One region of the Enterococcus sp. ZQ21 genome, then DNA from elsewhere that is predicted to be linked to it. Evidence: riboswitches for the same ligand, from Rfam matches in the RefSeq annotation. Region 1 holds a riboswitch; the other holds the start of a gene.

Region 1 (9,745 bases):
GTGTGAACCAACGAATCCTGTCACGCCTGGTGTGTTACGGACAACATACCAGGAAGCGTCTGTCATGATCATTTCAACAAGAACATATCCTGGAAATGTTTTATGAACGATTTCTTTTTCTTTCCCATTTTTGACTTCTGTTTCTTTTTCTTCAGGAACAACGACACGGAAAATAAAGTCGGCCATTTTCATACTTTGCGCACGAGATTCGATATTTGCTTTTACTTTGTTTTCATATCCTGAATATGTATGCAAGACATACCAGTTTTTTTCAAAAGATTCCATTGAAGGCTCCTCATTTCATTGTAAAATAAAAAAACCTCAGTACACCCGAAGTTTTTCTTTCGCTTCATTATAGCACTAAAAGCACATTGTGGCCAGCGAGTTATTTTAAGATCCAGCCAAATAAACTTTGGATTGCTGTATCCATTACGTAAAACATCAACCCGAAAAGAATAGAAGTTTCGATAACTACCAACGTATCTTTACGAAGTTGTTTTCTGTTTGGCCAAGTTACTTGTTTGATTTCATCTTTTACGCTTTTTAGAAATTTCATGAGACATCCTCCTTTGCTGTTTATTTCGTTTCTTTATGTAATGTATATTGATTACAATATTTACAAAATTTGTTGATTTCTAAACGTTCGCCGCTTTTTCCTTCACTGACTGATTTTGTGTAGTTACGAGACCCACAAACGGAACAAGCGAGTGCTGCTTTTTTCTTTGCCATTTACTTCTGCCCCCCTTGCTGAGAATCAGACTTATACTTAATAACAGTATCACGTAACTTTTTACTTGTCAATTTGTGAAATAAACTATCTATTGTTTTAGATAAAATTATGATATGATTAATTTGAAATTAAGCTAAAATGAGACAATTGGAGGTATAGCGATGCTATTAAAAACACTTGTATATAAGAAAAAAGATCTGACAACCGTTACAGAGACTAGTACATTAGAAGAAGCATTAAAAATTTTAGAAACTTCCGGATACCGTTGTGTGCCGATCTTAGATTCTTCAGGGAATATTTTCCGTGGAAATATTTACAAAATGCACATCTATCGTCATAAAGCAAACGGCGGTGATATGACGCTTCCTGTCACTCATCTTTTGAAAAATGCCACAAAGTTCATTTATCTGGATACTTCTTTCTTCAAAGTATTCTTTACGATCAAAGAGCTACCTTATATTGCTGTCCTTGACAGTGAAAATCATTTTTATGGTATTTTGACACATAGCACATTACTTAATATGCTCTCCCAATCTTGGAGCGTAGAACAAGGAAGCTATGTGCTGACAATTGCTTCTACAGGAAAGCAAGGAGATCTGGCTGCTATCGCAAAAATCATTTCAAAACACAGTAGCATTGCCAGCTGCATTACTCTTGATATTGAAAAAGACGAATATATCCGACGTACATTGATTACGCTGCCGGCGAACACTGAACCAAAAGTATGTGAAACGATCGTCAACCACTTAGAGAAAAAGAATTATAAAGTGGTAGAAATCGAAAATTTGCAAAACCAAGAAGCATAATAAAAACGACAAAAGAAATACAGCTCAGCTGCTTTCTTTTGTCGTTTTTTTACAATTAGACACGCTTTTCAAAATCAAGCGAACGATCTAAATAATACATCAGTGGTGCTGAAACAGCCATGATGATGAACTCGCTTAATGCAAGTGTACCATAGGTTGTCCAAAATGCTTGGCCACCTGTCGGAACTAGCATATAAGCAATCAATCCCATGCTGATGGTAAAGAAGATCGTGTTCAATACTAAACGCATCTTTACATTTTTCACTTTGTTTTGCAACAAAGCTGTCAGACCTAAAGAAAGCAATGTTTGGCCACCACCGAAAACCACATCCATGATACCAAATCCAAAGAAGGCATTATAGACGATGACCCCGCCCAAAACTCCCCAAAGTAATTTACGGTTAAAGACAACTAAATGATTCAAACTTTCTGAAATACGAAACTGGATCGGCCCTGAGGATACAGGCGCAACTAAAATAGTTAACGCTAGATAAAGAGCCATGACGATACCATTTACAACGATTACGGACAACCGTTGTCTGCTTTTCGTTTTTTGCATTTTCTCTCCTCGTTTCTCCTAGTTTTTTTAACGCGGGATGGTTGATGAACCGCGATTATGTGAAACAAACAATAATTATAACAGACTTTTCATTTATTTCAATCTGTCTTATCTACTTTTGAAAAAAGTAAATAAGCAAAAATGTAAACGTTTGCCAAAAGTCTCGAAATATGGTATAAGATAAGTGTAAGGGGTCATAAGAATTCCCAGTAAAGCAGACGAAGTAGGTTCTGCACGAACAGAATTGTTGTGAAACTTAAATAAATAAAAAAGGATGTGGGAATTTGAGCAACCTCTTACTAGAGAGTAGTCTAGCAGGCAGCTGAAGGTCTAAGTGGACATACCGAACCTTGGAACTTCTCCTTACGTAAGTAATGGATGATGCGCTTGCTAGGCTTTTTTGTGTTTTTCGGTCTCCAGACCTTTTTCATTCTCCTAGTCTTCTGCTATAATAACCAAGAATTAATTTTGTAACAGGCGTTTTTTTGTAAAAAAACAAGTTTCTTTCATTCCAAAAATAGAAAAAGCTTGCTAATTATTGGTTAACCAGCAAACAGGATGATTAAAATATCTTGTTTTATTGAATAGCAGGAGGAAAATATGAAATTCCATTATCATTTATTGATCAATCCATCGGCAGGCAGTGGAAACGGACATAAAGTAGCAGAAAAAATCTTGCCGGTATTAAAAAACAAACATGTCAACTATACCCTTCATTACAGTGAATACAAAGGACATGATGCGGAGATTGCTGAAATTCTGGCAAAAGAAACATTAGTACCTTGGACAGAAGAACAGGAAACAATCGAAACTTTCCCTCTTTTGATCATCGTAGGAGGAGACGGAACCTTGCATCAGGTACTTGATACTTTCTATCAGATGGAAGTTGAATTTCCTGTCGCTTATATTCCAGCAGGCTCTGGAAATGATTTTGCTCGAGGAGCGGGACTTCCTAAGAATCCTAAAAAAGCACTTCAGCTGATTTTAGCAGCTCAATCACCAGATAAAGTCCATATAATGGCTTATGAAGAAAAAATAAGTGAAAAAAAAGGAATAGCTGTTAATAATTTTGGTATTGGATTAGATGCAGCTATCGTCCACGCGACAAATCATTCTTCTACAAAAGAACGATTGAACAAATACAACTTAGGTTCTTTTTCGTATTTGTTCTCTATTCTCCGGACTTTATTTACTCAAAAAGGATTTCCAATTCTAGTGGATGCAGGAGGAAAGCAGTTAAGTTTTTCAAATGCATTTTTATGTACAGCAACGAAGCATCCTTTTTTTGGAGGAGGAATCGCAATTGCTCCAACTGCAGATGCGTCTAAACCAGTCATTGATTTTGTCATGGTCGAACGAATCAATATTTTTAAAATCATATGGCTTATCCTTTTACTTATGCAGAAAAAACAATTGAAATCGAAATATTTCCATCACTACACAACAAACAGATTACGAATCGTTTCAACAACGCCGCAATATGGTCAAGAAGATGGAGAAGATGTCGCTCCTCGTCCTTTTGATCTGCAATTTTCTACAAAAAACCAGTTATTTTTCAAGTAATTTCGAGTATAAAGAAAAATTTTGCGGAAACGGTTGCTCGCATTTTTGCAAAAGTTTGTCTTCATACCGAGAAACTGGCTTTTGAACACCATTTACCAAGAAGAGCCTATAATTTCACTCCAAGTCACCAAGAATAATTTCAAAAAGCGGATGAGGCACAAGTCGTGTCACATCCGCTTTTTAAGTGATCAATATTGCCAATAAATAGCGCATCCGTATCGTCAGATTCTTTTATAATGTATACGGTGTAATGTTTTCCATACCAATCATTGGATCTACTAATTTCTGATTAATCGCTTCTGCAGTAAGAACGAACTCCTTAGGAACAGCAGATTCTATCTCTTCTTTCTTTTCTTCCACAATCGATGAAGAAAACAGATCTGGTTCCACTGTTTCCATTACTTGGTTTTTCGATTCATTCGTTCCACTGTCGTCTTTTATAGGTAACTGTTCTTTTATGTCCTGCGACTCTTTCGTATAGGTCCCATCTTCAAATGGATCATTTCCAATCAAAGAATCTTCATAAGCTGCTAATTTTGTCCGCAGAGTGATAGTCATTTTTTCATTATCGATGATTCTTGATTTCAACGTAGTCATTCGGCTTGCCGATTCATTCGCTACACAAGTGGCATACGCGTGCTCTTCCCCTAACAAAATCAACAGTTCCTTACTCCGAGTAACCGCCGTGTAGAGTAGATTACGCTGAAGCATGCGCTGATATTGATGAACCATGGGCAAAATGACCATTTTGAATTCACTGCCCTGTGATTTATGGATCGAGCAACAATAAGAAAGAGTAATTTTATTCCACTCGTTTCTTTTATAAGTGACCTCATTTGCATCAAACTGGATAACTAATTCATCCACTTTATCTTCCGAATCTTTTGCCAAGATAATCCCCGTGATTTCTCCCATATCCCCATTGAATACATTCAATTCGGGAGTATTGACTAACTGGAGTACTTTGTCTCCTATCCGATAAACGGTGTCGTTCCAATGCACTTCCTTTTTCCCAGGTCTCCCTGGATTGAATATCTCCTGCATCATTTTATTTAACGCATCGATCCCTGCAGGTCCCCGATACATTGGTGCTAATACTTGGATATCTTGTGCACGGAATCCCTTATTTTTCGCCTTTTCCACAATTTTAGAGATCAAGGGTTCAATTTGATATGCGTCGCTTCGGAAATAGGAACGATCTTTTTGATTCTTTGTGAAATCTTTTGGTAGACGCCCTTCTTTGATTTCATGGGCAAGAGGAATAATACTAGAACCATCACCTTGTCGATAAATCTGATTGAGTTCCATTTTAGGAATTTGTTCGATTTCCAAAAGGTCATGTAGCACTTGTCCAGGACCGACAGAAGGAAGCTGATCTTTATCTCCTACTAGGATAACCTGCATATTCGTCGGAATCGCTTTGAATAATGTGTTAGCCAGCCATGTATCGACCATAGACATCTCATCAACGATCAAAAGTCCGCCTTCTAATTCTTTCGTGCTGACTGAAGGTGTTTTTTCTCGTCCATTCAGCCCAAGTAAACGATGGATTGTACTGGCAGGCAGACCTGTTGTCTCGTTCATTCGTTTAGCTGCCCGGCCAGTTGGTGCTGCAAGCAGAATAGGAAAAATTTCTTGGGTATATTTTGACGGGTCCAATTCCAGACCATTCAACTCTGCAAAAAGATTAACGATCCCATTGATCACAGTAGTTTTCCCCGTACCTGGTCCTCCTGTTAAAATAAATAGAGGAGAACGGATGGCTTCAGCGATTGCTTGTTCTTGCGAGGGGCCATACTGTATACCGAATATTTTTTCGATACGCCGAATATTTTTCTGCACTTCTTTTTCAGGATAATGGATTTCTTTTTTACGGCTGAGCAGACGTTGGATGGAATTGCCGATTCCCCATTCAGAAAAATACAAACTGTTTTCGTAAAGATTCGTTTCTTCTTGTTGGATTTTTCCTTCTTCAACAAGCTGGATAATCACAGTAGCAACCTGATCAGGCAGAATTTCGATTGGACGACTTGTTTCTAAAATACGGATGGTTTGCTGAAGCAATGTTTCCGCCGGTACGTATGTATCTCCTGTTTGAACAGCATGCTGAAAAATCTGATGCAAGATGGCTGCTCGGATTCTTCTAGGTGAATCTGCTGCAATACCGACTTGTTCGGCTAGATTATCTGCACGTTTGAACCCGATTCCTTCTATGTCTTCGACTAGCTGATACGGATTTTCTTCGATGATCTCCAAAGACTCGTTCTTATAGGTCTGATAAATACTGAAGGCTAACTGACTACCGAATCCATAACGATTCAATCCCATGATTACTTGATCCATCCCGTGATTTAGACGAATCGTTTCAGCAAGCATTTCTCTTTTTGGCTTCGTTAAACCAGAGACTTGTTTTAATACCGAAGGATCAGCAATGATTTTTTCGATAGCATCTTCTCCCAGCAACTCGACGATTTTCTCTGCTGTTTTCTTACCGATCCCAGGGAATTTTTCGCTGGAAAGATAAGCTACGATCCCATTCGCAGTTGTTGGTTTTTCTTGCTCATATCTTTCGACTTTAAGCTGTCTTCCGTATTTAGGGTGATCCACTAGTTCTCCATAAAAACGATAGGTCTCATTTTCTTGAATATCGCCAAAGCTTCCGGTAACTACAATTTCTTTTTCACGGTAATCAGCTGTGGTTTCGCTGATGTGTACCAAAAGCACTTTGTAAAAATTACTAGGATTTTGAAAAAAAATCGCGGCAACTGTACCAACGAAATAAGGCATTTCTTCTGGCTGCATCGGAAGCCGCCTCCTTCTTCTATAGTAAAGGTTCTGGTGCTGTTTCAGTTCCTAAAAAATCTGTTTGGTTCCATACTTTCAGTTCATACGACAATAATTTGCAAGGCTCTTCAGTCTCTAAAATCGTCAGGCTGCTATTGAACAAACCGCCCATTTCCCGCAACTCACTTAGCTCTTTCCCTGTCATCCATTGAATGGCAGCAGTTAATGAGGCCCCATGACCTACGAATAAAAGAGGTCCGTTTTTATGTTGAGCAACCGCATCCGCTACAACAGTTTCAATACGTGTGATTGCTGATTCAATCGTTTCTCCATGAAAAGGAGAAGGATCATATAGATCTAAGTGATTACGCAAATTCGGCAGATTCTCTGGGTATTTCTGATACATTTCATCGATTGATTGTCCTTCTAAAGTACCTAGCCCTAGTTCTCGCAGTTTATCTGTATAAAAAATCTCTACCGGACGAGCAAGCTCTTTATTGATACCTTCTGCTGTATCTCGTGCTCGTTTTGCTGTACTGGAATAAATTGCTTTAAAAGGAACATATTTTACTTTTTTCCCAAATGCTTTGATTTCTTCATAACTTTGAGGCAAAAGCGGAGAATCGCCATTGCTCCCTTGAAAACGTCTTTCCTGATTCCATTGTGTCTTCCCATGTCGGGTAAAATATAGTTCCATACGCAGCAAACTCCTGTCTTTCTTTTATTTTACTCTATAATAAACTGTCTAATCCAGCTTGTCATTTTCATAATGGTGCGTTAATTCTAAATTAGGGAATCCTTGCTGACGAAGTGCTTCGTACACAATCATTGCAGCTGTATTCGATAAATTCAATGAACGAACATGCTCATCATTCATAGGGATGCGCAAACACTTTTCCTCGTTTTCGCGCATAAACGCTTCTGGCAAGCCAGTTGTTTCCTTTCCAAATAAAAAGAAGTGCTCTTCTCCATCAGCAAAATTTTCTTCACTGTATACCTTATGGGCAAATTTTGAGATCAAGTGTAGTTTACGATCACCTAAAAATGCTAAAAAAGCTTCTAAATCACTGTGATAAGTAATATTTACATCATTCCAATAATCTAACCCTGCTCGTTTCAGATGTTTGTCATCCGTTGAAAAACCTAGGGGCTCAATTAAATGAAGCGGCGTATTCGTGGCCGCACACGTACGGGCAATATTTCCGGTGTTTGCAGGTATTAACGGTTCGAATAAAACGATATGATTCATCAGGATCATTCCTCTCATATTTATGTTCGTTTCTATTTTCTGACAATTTGATTTTTGCATAAAAAAAAACGTATCAACTCGGTGTCAGTCACTGCGAGTCGTTACGTTAGTGAAGCTCTTCTCACTAACTTTTATCAGAACAGGAACCTGATAAAAACCAATGAAAAAACAACTTGTTGCTACTATAACACCCTCAACTTACTTTTGCAACCTCTACTCTTTAAAAACTACTAGAAAACCGTTTTCTCTTAGTTCCTTTTAATAATTCTATGTCAATTGTAATCTTATTCAAAGGATTCTTGTACAAGTCTGCTTTGATTCCTTCCTCCACTTGCCACTCTAAGGGCGACATTGCTAAAAGATCTTTTCGATTTTCTTCTGGTATCTCAAATTCATAGGTCACACGCTGACGTTCAGTTAGTTTCATCGATTCAGTAAACTTTGCGACTACACGATCATTGGAATAACTTTGCTTTTCAGGTTGATTCGGATAAAAAGCCTGGCGCAGTTCTTTTAAATAATTTTCTTGCGGCACTACTTTCAGCACCTCTCCATCTTCTGACAGTACACGTTGAAATTCTTGGTAATGAGAAGGCGAAAAGATATTTAAGATCGTGTTAAATGTCTGATCAGCAAATGGCAAATTGGTCAAATCCGCTACACACCAAAATGCCTCGACAGATTGTTCCGTAGCTGCATAGACCCCTTCTTTTGAAATATCAAATCCAACAGCAGTTTGAATCTTTTTCAATTTTGAAAGTTCATTCAAGAAGCTTCCTTCTCCGCAGCCGACATCTAATAGCGAGACTTCATTAGGCAGATGCTGTGCGATAGTCTCAATAACAGGCTGATACATGCCTGATTGGATCATTCTACGCCTTGGAACGAACATTTCTTGATCATATTCTGTTTTAACCGCGTGGGATAAAAAGTAAAGTGTTCCTTTTTTGGACAGATCAAAACGGTGATTATTTTTGCATATCAAGCCATTATCAGACTTTTCTACCTCTTCTTGGCAAACTGGACAGCGGAACAGCTGATGTTTTTCTGCCAAAAACTGGCGTCCTCGGTCAATTTTTTTTAACATAGTTCCCCCTCATTTCTGTTTTATCTTACCGTTAGATGCTCACTTTGGCAACTGGTAAAAATATGATACAATGCCTAGAAGAAAGCGAAAGACAAAGGAGAAGATCAGATGATCAAAGAATTTTGTGCTGAAAACTACACATCTATTCCTCTGGCAATTGCCAGAGGAGCTAACCGAATCGAATTATGTGACAACTTAGCGGTCGGCGGAACGACCCCAAGTACTGGTGTGATCGAAGAAACATTAAGTTACGCAGGGGAAAAAAATATCCCTGTAATGACGATTATCCGTCCTAGAGGGGGTGATTTTGTCTATAACGATATCGAATTGAAAATTATGCATACTGATTTGATTGAAGCAAAGAAATTAGGGACGGATGGCGTAGTTTTTGGTTGTCTTACTCCCTCAGGATGGCTAGACGAAGAAGCATTGGAACTATTGATCGAAACCGCAGAAGGCGTACAGATCACCTTCCATATGGCTTTTGACAGTATTCCTGAAGAACGGCAATTTGAAGCAATCGATTGGCTGGCAGCGCACGGTGTTGACCGTATCTTGACGCATGGCGGCCCTGCTGATCAAACGATTGAAGAACATTTCCCACGGCTCAAAGAATTGATTGACTATGCAGATGGCCGTTTGATCATTTTGCCCGGTGGTGGCGTAACAGCAGCGAATGCAGCACATGTAGCTAAAGAATTAAACGTGAGTGAAGTCCACGGAACTAAAATCGTTGAACTTCAGCCATAATCTTATAAACAAAAAACATTGGCAACAAGCAGTATACTTGTTGCCAATGTTTTTGCTTTTTACATAAAATAGCCCATAAATAAAGAGGCAATATTGAAATAAATCAGTACACTTGTCAAATCACTCAAGGTCGTGATAAATGGACCGCTTGCTACCGCTGGATCAAATCCTAGACGATCCATCAGCATCGGAATCAAACTACCTGCAAGATTCGCCA
Region 2 (9,745 bases), 1.1 Mb from region 1:
TTTTTCATTGATTTCTTTTTCTGGTTTGCCTGCTATCTTCAGCACTTGACGTACATATTTTTCAAAATTTTCAGGCACGTTTGTTTCTACAGGAGACAGGGGCGAACAGAAAAAACCGCCGCCAATTACTGATTCTTCTTCTAGTGCCCGTACAGCAAAGATGCCACCCATCGATAATCCCAATACGGCAATATCAGAAAACTGTTCAGACTGTAAAAAATGGATAGCTTTTTTAGTATCTGCCCACCAGCTTTCTGCTTTTTCTTGCAAGATATCATATGGCTCCATCGTTCCATGTCCTTTAAATAGCGGCGCATAGACTGTATAATCTGCTTTTTCTAAAAACCGTGCGAGCATCCGGACATCATTTGGACTTCCTGAGTACGCATGAAGCAGCAAAACTGCTCGTTTTCCATGTTTTGCATAAAGGGGTTTTGGTAATTGTTTCACTCGTTTCACCTCTTTCGCCTCATTTTACCATAGTTTCTTTCATAACTTCTTCTTAAGCGTTCTCTTTGCAATAAAAAAAGCCGCCCGCCGTTGTGCGAGAGGCTTATTCGACTACTTCGAAGATAAAAATGCTAGGACAAATAATAAGATCATCCAGACAGCTCCCATGACTGCAGTTGATCGCTGCATGACAGCTTCAAAGCCGCGAGCTTTTTGTTTGCCGAATAGTTGATCCGCACCGCCGGTAAATGCACTCGCTGCACTATTTTGCTTGCTTGGCTGCATCATAATCGCAATGACCATAACAATCGATAAAACGATCACGATTCCCAAAATTAAATTATACATATAGCAGCCTCCTTCCCAAAAGATATCGTCTCTTTAACTTTATCATAGATAAAACTCCGTGACAACTCTATATAAATGGAAAAACAGCTGAAAGTGCAAATCTTTCAGCTGTTATTATTATGATTGGCGTAAGACGTCATGATACTCTGGTTTCTTCTCAAACTCTTTTTTTGCGTAAGGGCATAAAGGGATGATCTTTTTCCCCTCTCGTCTTGCTAGTTCTACTCCAGTATACACTAGCTTTTCAGCTAATTTTTGACCACGATATGCTGGATCGACAAATGTATGGTCAATAATCATGATGTCTGGCCCCGCATCCGACCATGTCATTTCTCCGATTTCTTGTTGCTCATCATTGAATAAAGCAAGACGATTTTTTTCCTCTTTGATTTCCATATGCCGCACTCCTCAAATAACTGATATTTTTTTATTCCTACCTTATTTTAACAGTCTCATGGTCTATAAACAATTATTTATCCTCGGATTGCTTACAAAAAGGAAGAGAAAATCAATCCATCGTTATTCTTTGTTCAATAAATGAAAAAATCACTGTCCAATAGGTTTTCGGATCTTTCATCGATGCTTCCAAATGTTCTGCTTCTGGAACAAGCAGTAATGCTTTATCCCCTGCTGTAGCGTTTTGAATCGTGTATGCTGCTTCTGTAGGAACAAAATGATCTCTTTCACCATGGATGACTAACAAAGGCAAATGGTTACTACCAAGCTGTCTTGTAGCTGATGCTTGCTTTAAAGAATAACCTGCGTATTTCTGAGCATAGTGATTCGCATATCTCATGATCATTTTTTTAGGAAAGACCGTGATTTTACTTAACATGTACCGAAATTCCGCATAAACAGAAACATATCCGCTGTCTAAGATAAATCCTTTGACTGCAGATGGAAGCTTTTCACCACTTGCCATCATAATCGTAGAAGCGCCCATCGAACCGCCGTGCAAAATAATGGAGGCATCTGGTTGTTCATCTAAGATGAGTTGGATCCATGCAATTAAATCTAGCCGATCTAGCCATCCCATTCCGATGATTTCTCCTTCACTTTCTCCATGCGCACGTAAATCGGGTATAAGAACGTTGAATCCTTTCTCTGCATATCTTTTACCTATATGAGACATATCTCTTTTCCCTGTACTTCGATAATCATGTACACAAATGACCCATTTATTCTGCTGAGTTGGTTGGATGAACATCTGTCCAGCTAGTTTCAACCCGTCATAACTTTTGATCGTTTTCGGTATTCCTTGTTCCCAGAAGCTTTCACACTCTTCTTCTAATTTTTGCCGCTTTTTTTCTACTGACGTGACTGCAGCAGGATCCATCAAGCGGTGCCCAGTGTCTTCATACCAGTCATAGCCTCTCTGTACTCCCGCTCTTACTAATTTCTTTGCATAAAAATAAGAAAGAAAATGGTAACTGATTCCTATAATTATCAGAATAAGAATGAAATAAAAAATAACCATCGTACACCCGCCGCTTTCTGCCAAACTATAATCTATTTATTATACAATATACCGATCAATAGGATTCTTTTTCTTCGGCACACGTAAATTCCATTTCCTTTTCATTGTATCATTTACTTAAAGTTCTTCTCAATAGATTTACTTGTAAGAGAGCATTTACATTCACAATAAAAGCCAGTATACTAATTTCGTGCATTATAAACAAGACGCTCGTCTTGGACTGGTTCGGAAACTTCCCAGAATAAAAAACTAAGTATCTCTAAAGAAAGGAGATTGGAAATAATGCGAAAAGTAATTATTGATTGCGATCCAGGGATCGACGACACTTTAGCTTTATCACTAGCTGTCAAATCCCCTGATATCGAAGTAGTTGCTATTACCGTCGTTTGCGGGAATGTCCCTGTAGATATCGGTACGCAGAATGTGCTGAAATGTTTGGAGCGCTGTGATCGTTTAGATATCCCTGTTTATCAAGGAATGGAAAAACCTTTGAAGCAACCTTTCATTAGTGCGCAAGACACTCATGGGTTGGATGGATTAGGGGAAACAAATTTCCCGAGGGTCTTAGCAAAACAGGCAGAATCGCTCCATGCAGTTGATTTTCTAGCTGATTATTTCAAAGAAAAAACAGATACATCAGTCATTGCTTTGGGTCCTTTGACCAATATCGCTTCTGTTTTGAAAATCAACCCAACTGTTGGGAAACATATGGATCGTTTTGTCTCAATGGGCGGAACTTACAAAAGCCATGGTAACTGTTCACCAGTTGCTGAATACAATTACTGGTGTGATCCTGAGGCAGCTTCTTATGTATTCGAGAAGCTCAAACAACCGATAGAAATGGTTGGGTTAGATGTGACAAGAGAAATCGTCTTGACACCGACTATCCTTGAATATTGCTGCCAAATGAATCCTGAAGAGGGAGAGTATCTAAAAGCGATCACTCGTTTTTATTTTGACTTTCACTGGAAACAAGAAAGAATCTTAGGATGTGTCATCAATGATCCGTTAGCTGTTGCTTATTTTATCGATGAGTCCATCTGTGAAGGCTTTAAAAGCTTCACTGCTGTAGAAACTCAAGGAATAAGTCGCGGACAAACATTGGTTGATCGTTATGAATTTTGGCAGAAATCTGCTAACAGTAAAATTATGACAAAAGTAGATACTCGTCTTTTTTTCCAAAAGTTTTTAACCGTTCTTTTAAATGCACAAGAAGAAACGATTATGAAAGATTTGGAAAGGTTAAAGATGGGCTAACAAAATGAATAAAAACAAGATGGCAACTCGTGTACTTACAATGATGGCTTTGTGTATTGGGATCAATTATGTTGGAGGAACGATTGCTTTATGGCTTCGTTTGCCAATCTATCTAGATTCTATTGGAACGATTTTTGCTGGCGCGTTACTTGGTCCCATACCAGGAATGTTGACAGGACTATCCAGCGGTGTATTAAGCGGGGTGACTACAGATATTTTTTCACTGTATTATTCACCGATCCAAATCCTCACAGGTTTGTTGGCTGGATTGATTTTACCAAGGTATCTCGACAAAGATAAAAAACGTTTGAAACTCTTATTACTCGCTTTGATTTTGTCTGTACCTGGAACGATCGTCTCTTCGATCATTACCGTTCAGTTATTTGGCGGAATCACTTCCTCAGGGTCTAGCATGATCGTCCAATTATTACATGGGTTAGGTTTCGATCAAACCATCAGTGTGATCTTGGTACAGGCAGGCACAGACTACCTTGACCGTCTGCTATCTGTCGTCGTTGTTTCATTAGTCATCACTATGTTGCCGCAGCGCTTGATATATTCCAAGAGAAAAATAGGATGAACAAACAGAGCCAAATGAGCAAAAAGTTGCTCATCTGGCTCTGTTTTTCATCTATTAAAAAACTTACGCTAAGTAGGATAAAATAATAGCTTGATATTTTTCGATCATATCTAAATAATTATCGAGCTCGACATACTCATCTATTTGATGAGGCAAAGTAACGACACCAGGTCCAAAGACAACAAAGTCGAAGGAGTGGTCAGCTTTTGTAAATTCGGCTGCATCTGTGGTTGCTGCCGCTCCAACTAAAGGTAATGGCTGACTGAATTGTTGCTGAATGCAATGAATCAAAGGAGAATCTGGATCTGCTTTGACAGGTATTTTGTTGTAATCGATCGTCAATTCCAAATGGTAGTCTGTCTCTTGATTCAATTCCTTGACGATTGATTGCAGTAATGCAATGATTTTATCATTTGGATATTCAGGAATCGATCGGATGTTCCCTTGAAGCTGCGCGTGGCTCGGAATGCTGTTTACTTGATTTCCGCCGCTGATCAACGTGACATTATGGATTGTTTTTCCTAAGACGGGATTCTCGATTGCTTCAGCGAGGTGATTCATTTCAGCATTTGCTTTCGTAATGAATTCATTTAGATGATTGATCGCATTATAGCCTTGGTCTGGCATAGAGCTATGCGCTTCTTTTCCGTGCGAGATGACCGTATAGTTGATTGATCCCATGTGTGTGTACATTAAACTGTAATTGGTTGGCTCTCCGATGATCAAGGCATCTAAGTCATCCACATAACCAGCTTTCGTGAGCTGTTCCCCACCTAATTCACCCACTTCTTCTCCGACAGTGGCTAATAATTTGACTGTTCCGTTAAATGGTTTTCCTGACTCTTTGAGTTCGATCATGGCAATCACCATTGCCGCCAAGCCACTCTTCATATCTGTAGCACCACGTCCGTACAAACGATTCCCATGGATTTCTGCTGCAAAGGGCGCATAGGTCCAAGACGATTCATTCCCCGCCGCCACGACATCCATATGACCAGATAGGCCTAACACTTTTCCTGATTGCCCTTTTTGGAATTGAGCAATCAGATTATCTCTACCATTACTGTAAGAAACGAGTTCTCCTATTATGCCATGTTTTTCCAAAAGCTTATTCAAATAAGCTGCTACTTCGCCTTCGTTTCCATTCACTGATTTTATTCGGATAATCTCTTGTAAAATCGCAATTTTTTCTTCTTTTTTCATCTAATCTTCTCCTTTGCCGTTTCTTTTTATTGTATTGGAGTACGCCTAGATTTTCAAATAAGAGAGACCACAGAAAAAAGGGCGTGACAAAAGCAGCGTCACATTCCCCTTTTCCAAGTAAATGGCTTTCCAATTCTTGCCTCTACGCTAGTAAATCCAACCAAGTAAAAAAACAAGAGAAGCTACTTTGTTGAACTGTTCTTCTGTAGTCAAATCATTTTATTCCTCATCATTGAAAATGAGAGTATCGCATGATCTATAATTACCCCTCCTTACGTAATAACCACGTAGCCAATTATTTTCTTCAATAGAGTAGTCATACTCATATTCATACAAACTATTCCTTACCATGAAAAAAATACTGACACCGCCTCTACCACTTTTCGTATCTTTCACTACTCTTGAAATAAAAATATCATAATCGGTTAATTGGTATTCCTCCTCTAATAATTGATACAGTGCTCGTGTAGCTATATGTTTCTTGATTGGAAATTGATAGAGCCATGTACCCCCTAACAGTAAACCTATCGAATAAAAATCTTAGAACAGTAATTTCTTTTTTTAGAAATCCTCCTTCTCATCATCAATTCTCCCATGTTAAGATATGGATCGCTCTTTCATCAAAATAATCAGGAAGATCGTATGGCAAAGCAATAAGCGGCTGATACATTCCTCCTACCTGCACAGCAGCCGAAGCATACCAATAAGCTTGCCAGACGATTTTAGAACAGTAAGTCGGATCCATCTCAAAAATATTTGTAGTTATCCCATATTTATAATTTTTATCATTGTAATTATCTAAAATTTTTTCATTTTTCTGTCTCCCTGTTCAAATGATTTTTATCGAAAGAGGAAGATTGCCATCCCCTTTTTGAAGAGAATCATCCTATCCGAGCGTAAAAGGATATGAATGAAACGAAGACTGCTTCCTCCTCTCTTATTGTTCTATCCTTAAAAGGTCCTATACGATGTTATCTCTTGATAACTGACTTTTTTCGATACGATTGTCTCGTATCGATATTTGTAAATATTATATACAGAAGCCAGTTACAAAAATAAAATTATAAGTTATTTTTAACAAATACGGATATTTATATAATAGGGTTTATATAATATATATAAATAAACAGTTGTTATTATAATAATTTATGTACTCTCCTGATTTTTCTGTTCTTAAAAAAGAGATTTATTCATCAAATGATTTTCACAACAAAAAAACTCTCTACTTGCTGAAATCAGCAGGTAGAGAGTCTGATTACTTAACTAAGTGATCATGCTCGTCTATCTTTCAATCGGTCGATCATGTATCTTCATTAGAAAAGAATTATTTGTTTTTCAAGTTGTAGAAAGATTTCAAACCTTTGTATTCTGCAACTTCACCAAGTTGGTCTTCGATACGTAGTAATTGATTGTATTTAGCAATACGGTCAGTACGTGATAGAGAACCTGTTTTGATTTGACCAGCGTTTGTTGCAACAGCGATATCAGAGATTGTTGAATCTTCTGTTTCACCAGAACGGTGAGATACAACTGCTGTGTAGCCAGCTTCTTTAGCCATTTCGATAGCTTCGAAAGTTTCTGTTAATGTACCGATTTGGTTCACTTTGATAAGGATTGAGTTAGCAATTCCTTTTTCGATACCTTCAGATAATTTTTGAGTGTTTGTTACGAACAAGTCGTCACCAACTAATTGAACTTTGTCGCCTAATACGTCAGTTAATTTCTTGAATCCGTCCCAGTCGTTTTCGTCTAATCCGTCTTCGATTGAGATGATTGGATATTTAGAAACTAATTCTTCGTAGAATTTGATCATTTCGTCAGTTGTTTTTTCGCCTTCGCCTGAGTCAGCTAGTACGTAAACGCCTTTTTCTTTGTCGTAGAATTCTGAAGAAGCAGCATCCATAGCAAGAACAACGTCTTTACCAGGTACATAGCCAGCTTTTTCGATTGCTTCGATGATTACTTCGAAACCTTCTTCATTTGAACCAAGGTTTGGAGCAAATCCACCTTCGTCACCAACAGAAGTTGCTAATCCGCGAGCTTTCAAGATTGAAGCTAATGCGTGGAATACTTCAGCACCCATACGTAGAGCTTCTTTGAATGTTGGAGCGCCAACAGGCATGATCATGAATTCTTGGAAGTCGATTGAGTTATCAGCATGTGATCCGCCGTTGATGATGTTCATCATTGGTGTTGGCAATACTTTCGTGTTGAATCCGCCTAGGTAGTGGTATAAAGGTACTTCTAGGTAGTCAGCAGCTGCACGTGCAACAGCGATAGAAACACCTAAAATAGCGTTCGCACCTAATTTACCTTTGTTAGGAGTTCCGTCTAAAGCGATCATAGCTTTGTCGATAGCCATTTGGTCACGAACATCGTAGCCAATGATTGCTTCAGCAATGATGTTGTTTACGTTGTCGACAGCTTTAGTTACACCTTTACCGCCATAACGAGCTTTGTCTCCGTCACGTAATTCAACTGCTTCGTATTCACCAGTTGAAGCACCTGAAGGAACCATTCCGCGGCCAAAAGCTCCGCTTTCTGTGTATACTTCTACTTCGATTGTTGGGTTACCACGTGAGTCTAAGATCTCGCGAGCGTAAACATCAGTAATAATTGACATGTTTTGTCTCTCCTTTGAGTTTGTTTTTTCCTAAGGGATTTCCCTCATATACGATTTTAGTTAATTTTGCTCATTAGTGCAAACATTTCTTGCATTTTTCGCAAATTTTCACCAATTATTTTACAGCGTCTAACAATGACAAGAATGAATCTGCTTGCAAGCTTGCGCCGCCGACTAAAGCACCGTCAACATTTTCTTTTGCCATGTATTCAGCAATATTTTCTGGTTTTACAGAACCGCCGTATTGGATACGAACAGCTTCTGATACTTCTTTTCCATAAAGTTTTTCAACTGTTTGACGTACAACACCACAAATTTCGTCAGCGATTTGTGCGTCAGCTGATTTACCAGTACCGATTGCCCAGATTGGTTCATAAGCAATCACCATGTTTGACACTTGTTCAGCTGAAAGGTCAGCTAAACCAGCTGTAATTTGTCCTTCGATCCATTCAGCAGTTTTGCCTGCTTCATATGTTTCTAAAGATTCGCCACAGCATAAGATTGGTGTCATACCGTTTGCAAAGATAGCTTTTGCTTTTTTATTGATGTCTTCGTCTGTTTCATGGAAATATTCACGACGTTCTGAATGTCCGATGATCACATAGTGAACACCTAGATCAGCAAGAGCTGCTGGTGAAGTTTCACCAGTGAACGCGCCTGAGTTTTCCCAGTAGCAGTTTTGTGCTGAGATTTTTAGTTCTGTACCTTCAGCTGATGTCATTAATTCTTGTAAGAATAATGCAGGAGATCCGATGACTGAATCAACCTTGTCATTTGAAGGGATTTTGTTTTTTACTGCTTCAGCAAATTCTTTTGCTTCTGATGCAGTTTTGTTCATTTTCCAGTTACCTGCGATAATAGGTTTACGCATTGAGGAACACACTCCTTAATTTATTGAAAAATGGCTAGGGAGTCATGAAAACTCCCTTCACCTTTTGATCGATCACTCGTCAGAATAGAGCAAACTTGGCTGTTTATTTATCGTTGATTGCTGCTAGTCCTGGTAATTCTTTACCTTCAAGCAATTCCAAGCTTGCGCCGCCACCTGTTGAGATGTGTGTGAATTTGTCAGCAAAACCTAATTGTTCTGCTGCTGCAGCTGAGTCTCCGCCACCGATGATTGTTGTTGCGCCTTCTAAGTTAGCGATTGCTTCACAAACACCGATTGTACCTTTAGCAAAGTTACTCATTTCAAATACACCCATAGGTCCGTTCCAAACAACTGTTTTTGCACCTTGTAATGTATCAGCAAATAATTTTACTGATGCTGGGCCGATGTCTAAAGCCATCAAACCGTCAGGAATGTCTCCTTCGATTACTTGTGTTTCTACATCATTTGAAAATTCTGGTGCACAGACATTGTCGATTGGCAAGACAAGTTTGTCGCCTGCTTTTTCGATCAATTCTTTTGCTAGTTCTACTTTGTCAGCTTCTACTAGAGAGTTACCGATCTTGATTCCTTTTGCTTCGTAGAATGTGTAAGTCATTCCGCCACCAATCAAGATTTTGTCTGCTTTAGGAATCAAGTTTTCGATTACGCCGATTTTATCAGAAACTTTTGCGCCACCAAGGATTGCGATCATTGGGCGTTTTGGTTCTTCTACTGCTTCACCGATGAACTTGATTTCTTTTTCCATCAAGAATCCAGCAACTGTTGGGATACCAGTTGAAGCGATACCTACGTTAGAAGCATGCGCACGGTGAGCTGTACCGAAAGCATCGTTAACAAATACATCACCTAATGAAGCCCAGTATTTACCTAGCTCTGTATCGTTTTTGCTTTCTTTTTTACCGTCAACGTCTTCAA

Evidence for each region. A riboswitch is a leader RNA that binds a small molecule or an ion and turns the genes downstream of it on or off. The one in region 1 is predicted to bind preQ1.
Region 2: another riboswitch for preQ1. It lies ahead of QK255_RS03635 (nucleoside hydrolase); the one in region 1 lies ahead of QK255_RS10965 (QueT transporter family protein).

What each region holds. Positions count from the first base shown of each region.
Region 1 is NZ_CP125658.1:2,257,493-2,267,237, forward strand. It holds gene nusG (transcription termination/antitermination protein NusG) at 1-285, opposite strand, end outside; gene secE (preprotein translocase subunit SecE) at 386-556, opposite strand; gene rpmG (50S ribosomal protein L33) at 577-729, opposite strand; gene cbpA (cyclic di-AMP binding protein CbpA) at 892-1,536, shown strand; gene QK255_RS10965 (QueT transporter family protein) at 1,592-2,095, opposite strand; PreQ1 riboswitch class I at 2,108-2,154, opposite strand; gene QK255_RS10970 (diacylglycerol/lipid kinase family protein) at 2,696-3,658, shown strand; gene recD2 (SF1B family DNA helicase RecD2) at 3,890-6,460, opposite strand; gene QK255_RS10980 (histidine phosphatase family protein) at 6,480-7,139, opposite strand; gene trmL (tRNA (uridine(34)/cytosine(34)/5-carboxymethylaminomethyluridine(34)-2'-O)-methyltransferase TrmL) at 7,188-7,691, opposite strand; gene QK255_RS10990 (methyltransferase domain-containing protein) at 7,912-8,778, opposite strand; gene QK255_RS10995 (copper homeostasis protein CutC) at 8,887-9,528, shown strand; gene mgtE (magnesium transporter) at 9,588-9,745, opposite strand, start outside.
Region 2 is NZ_CP125658.1:770,196-779,940, reverse strand. It holds gene QK255_RS03655 (alpha/beta hydrolase) at 1-459, opposite strand, end outside; gene secG (preprotein translocase subunit SecG) at 562-798, opposite strand; gene QK255_RS03645 (GNAT family N-acetyltransferase) at 916-1,194, opposite strand; gene QK255_RS03640 (alpha/beta hydrolase) at 1,307-2,275, opposite strand; PreQ1 riboswitch class I at 2,490-2,534, shown strand; gene QK255_RS03635 (nucleoside hydrolase) at 2,558-3,532, shown strand; gene QK255_RS03630 (ECF transporter S component) at 3,537-4,112, shown strand; gene QK255_RS03625 (ArgE/DapE family deacylase) at 4,176-5,315, opposite strand; partial or broken gene QK255_RS03620 (hypothetical protein) at 5,899-6,129, opposite strand; gene eno (phosphopyruvate hydratase) at 6,640-7,938, opposite strand; gene tpiA (triose-phosphate isomerase) at 8,054-8,809, opposite strand; gene QK255_RS03605 (phosphoglycerate kinase) at 8,913-9,745, opposite strand, start outside.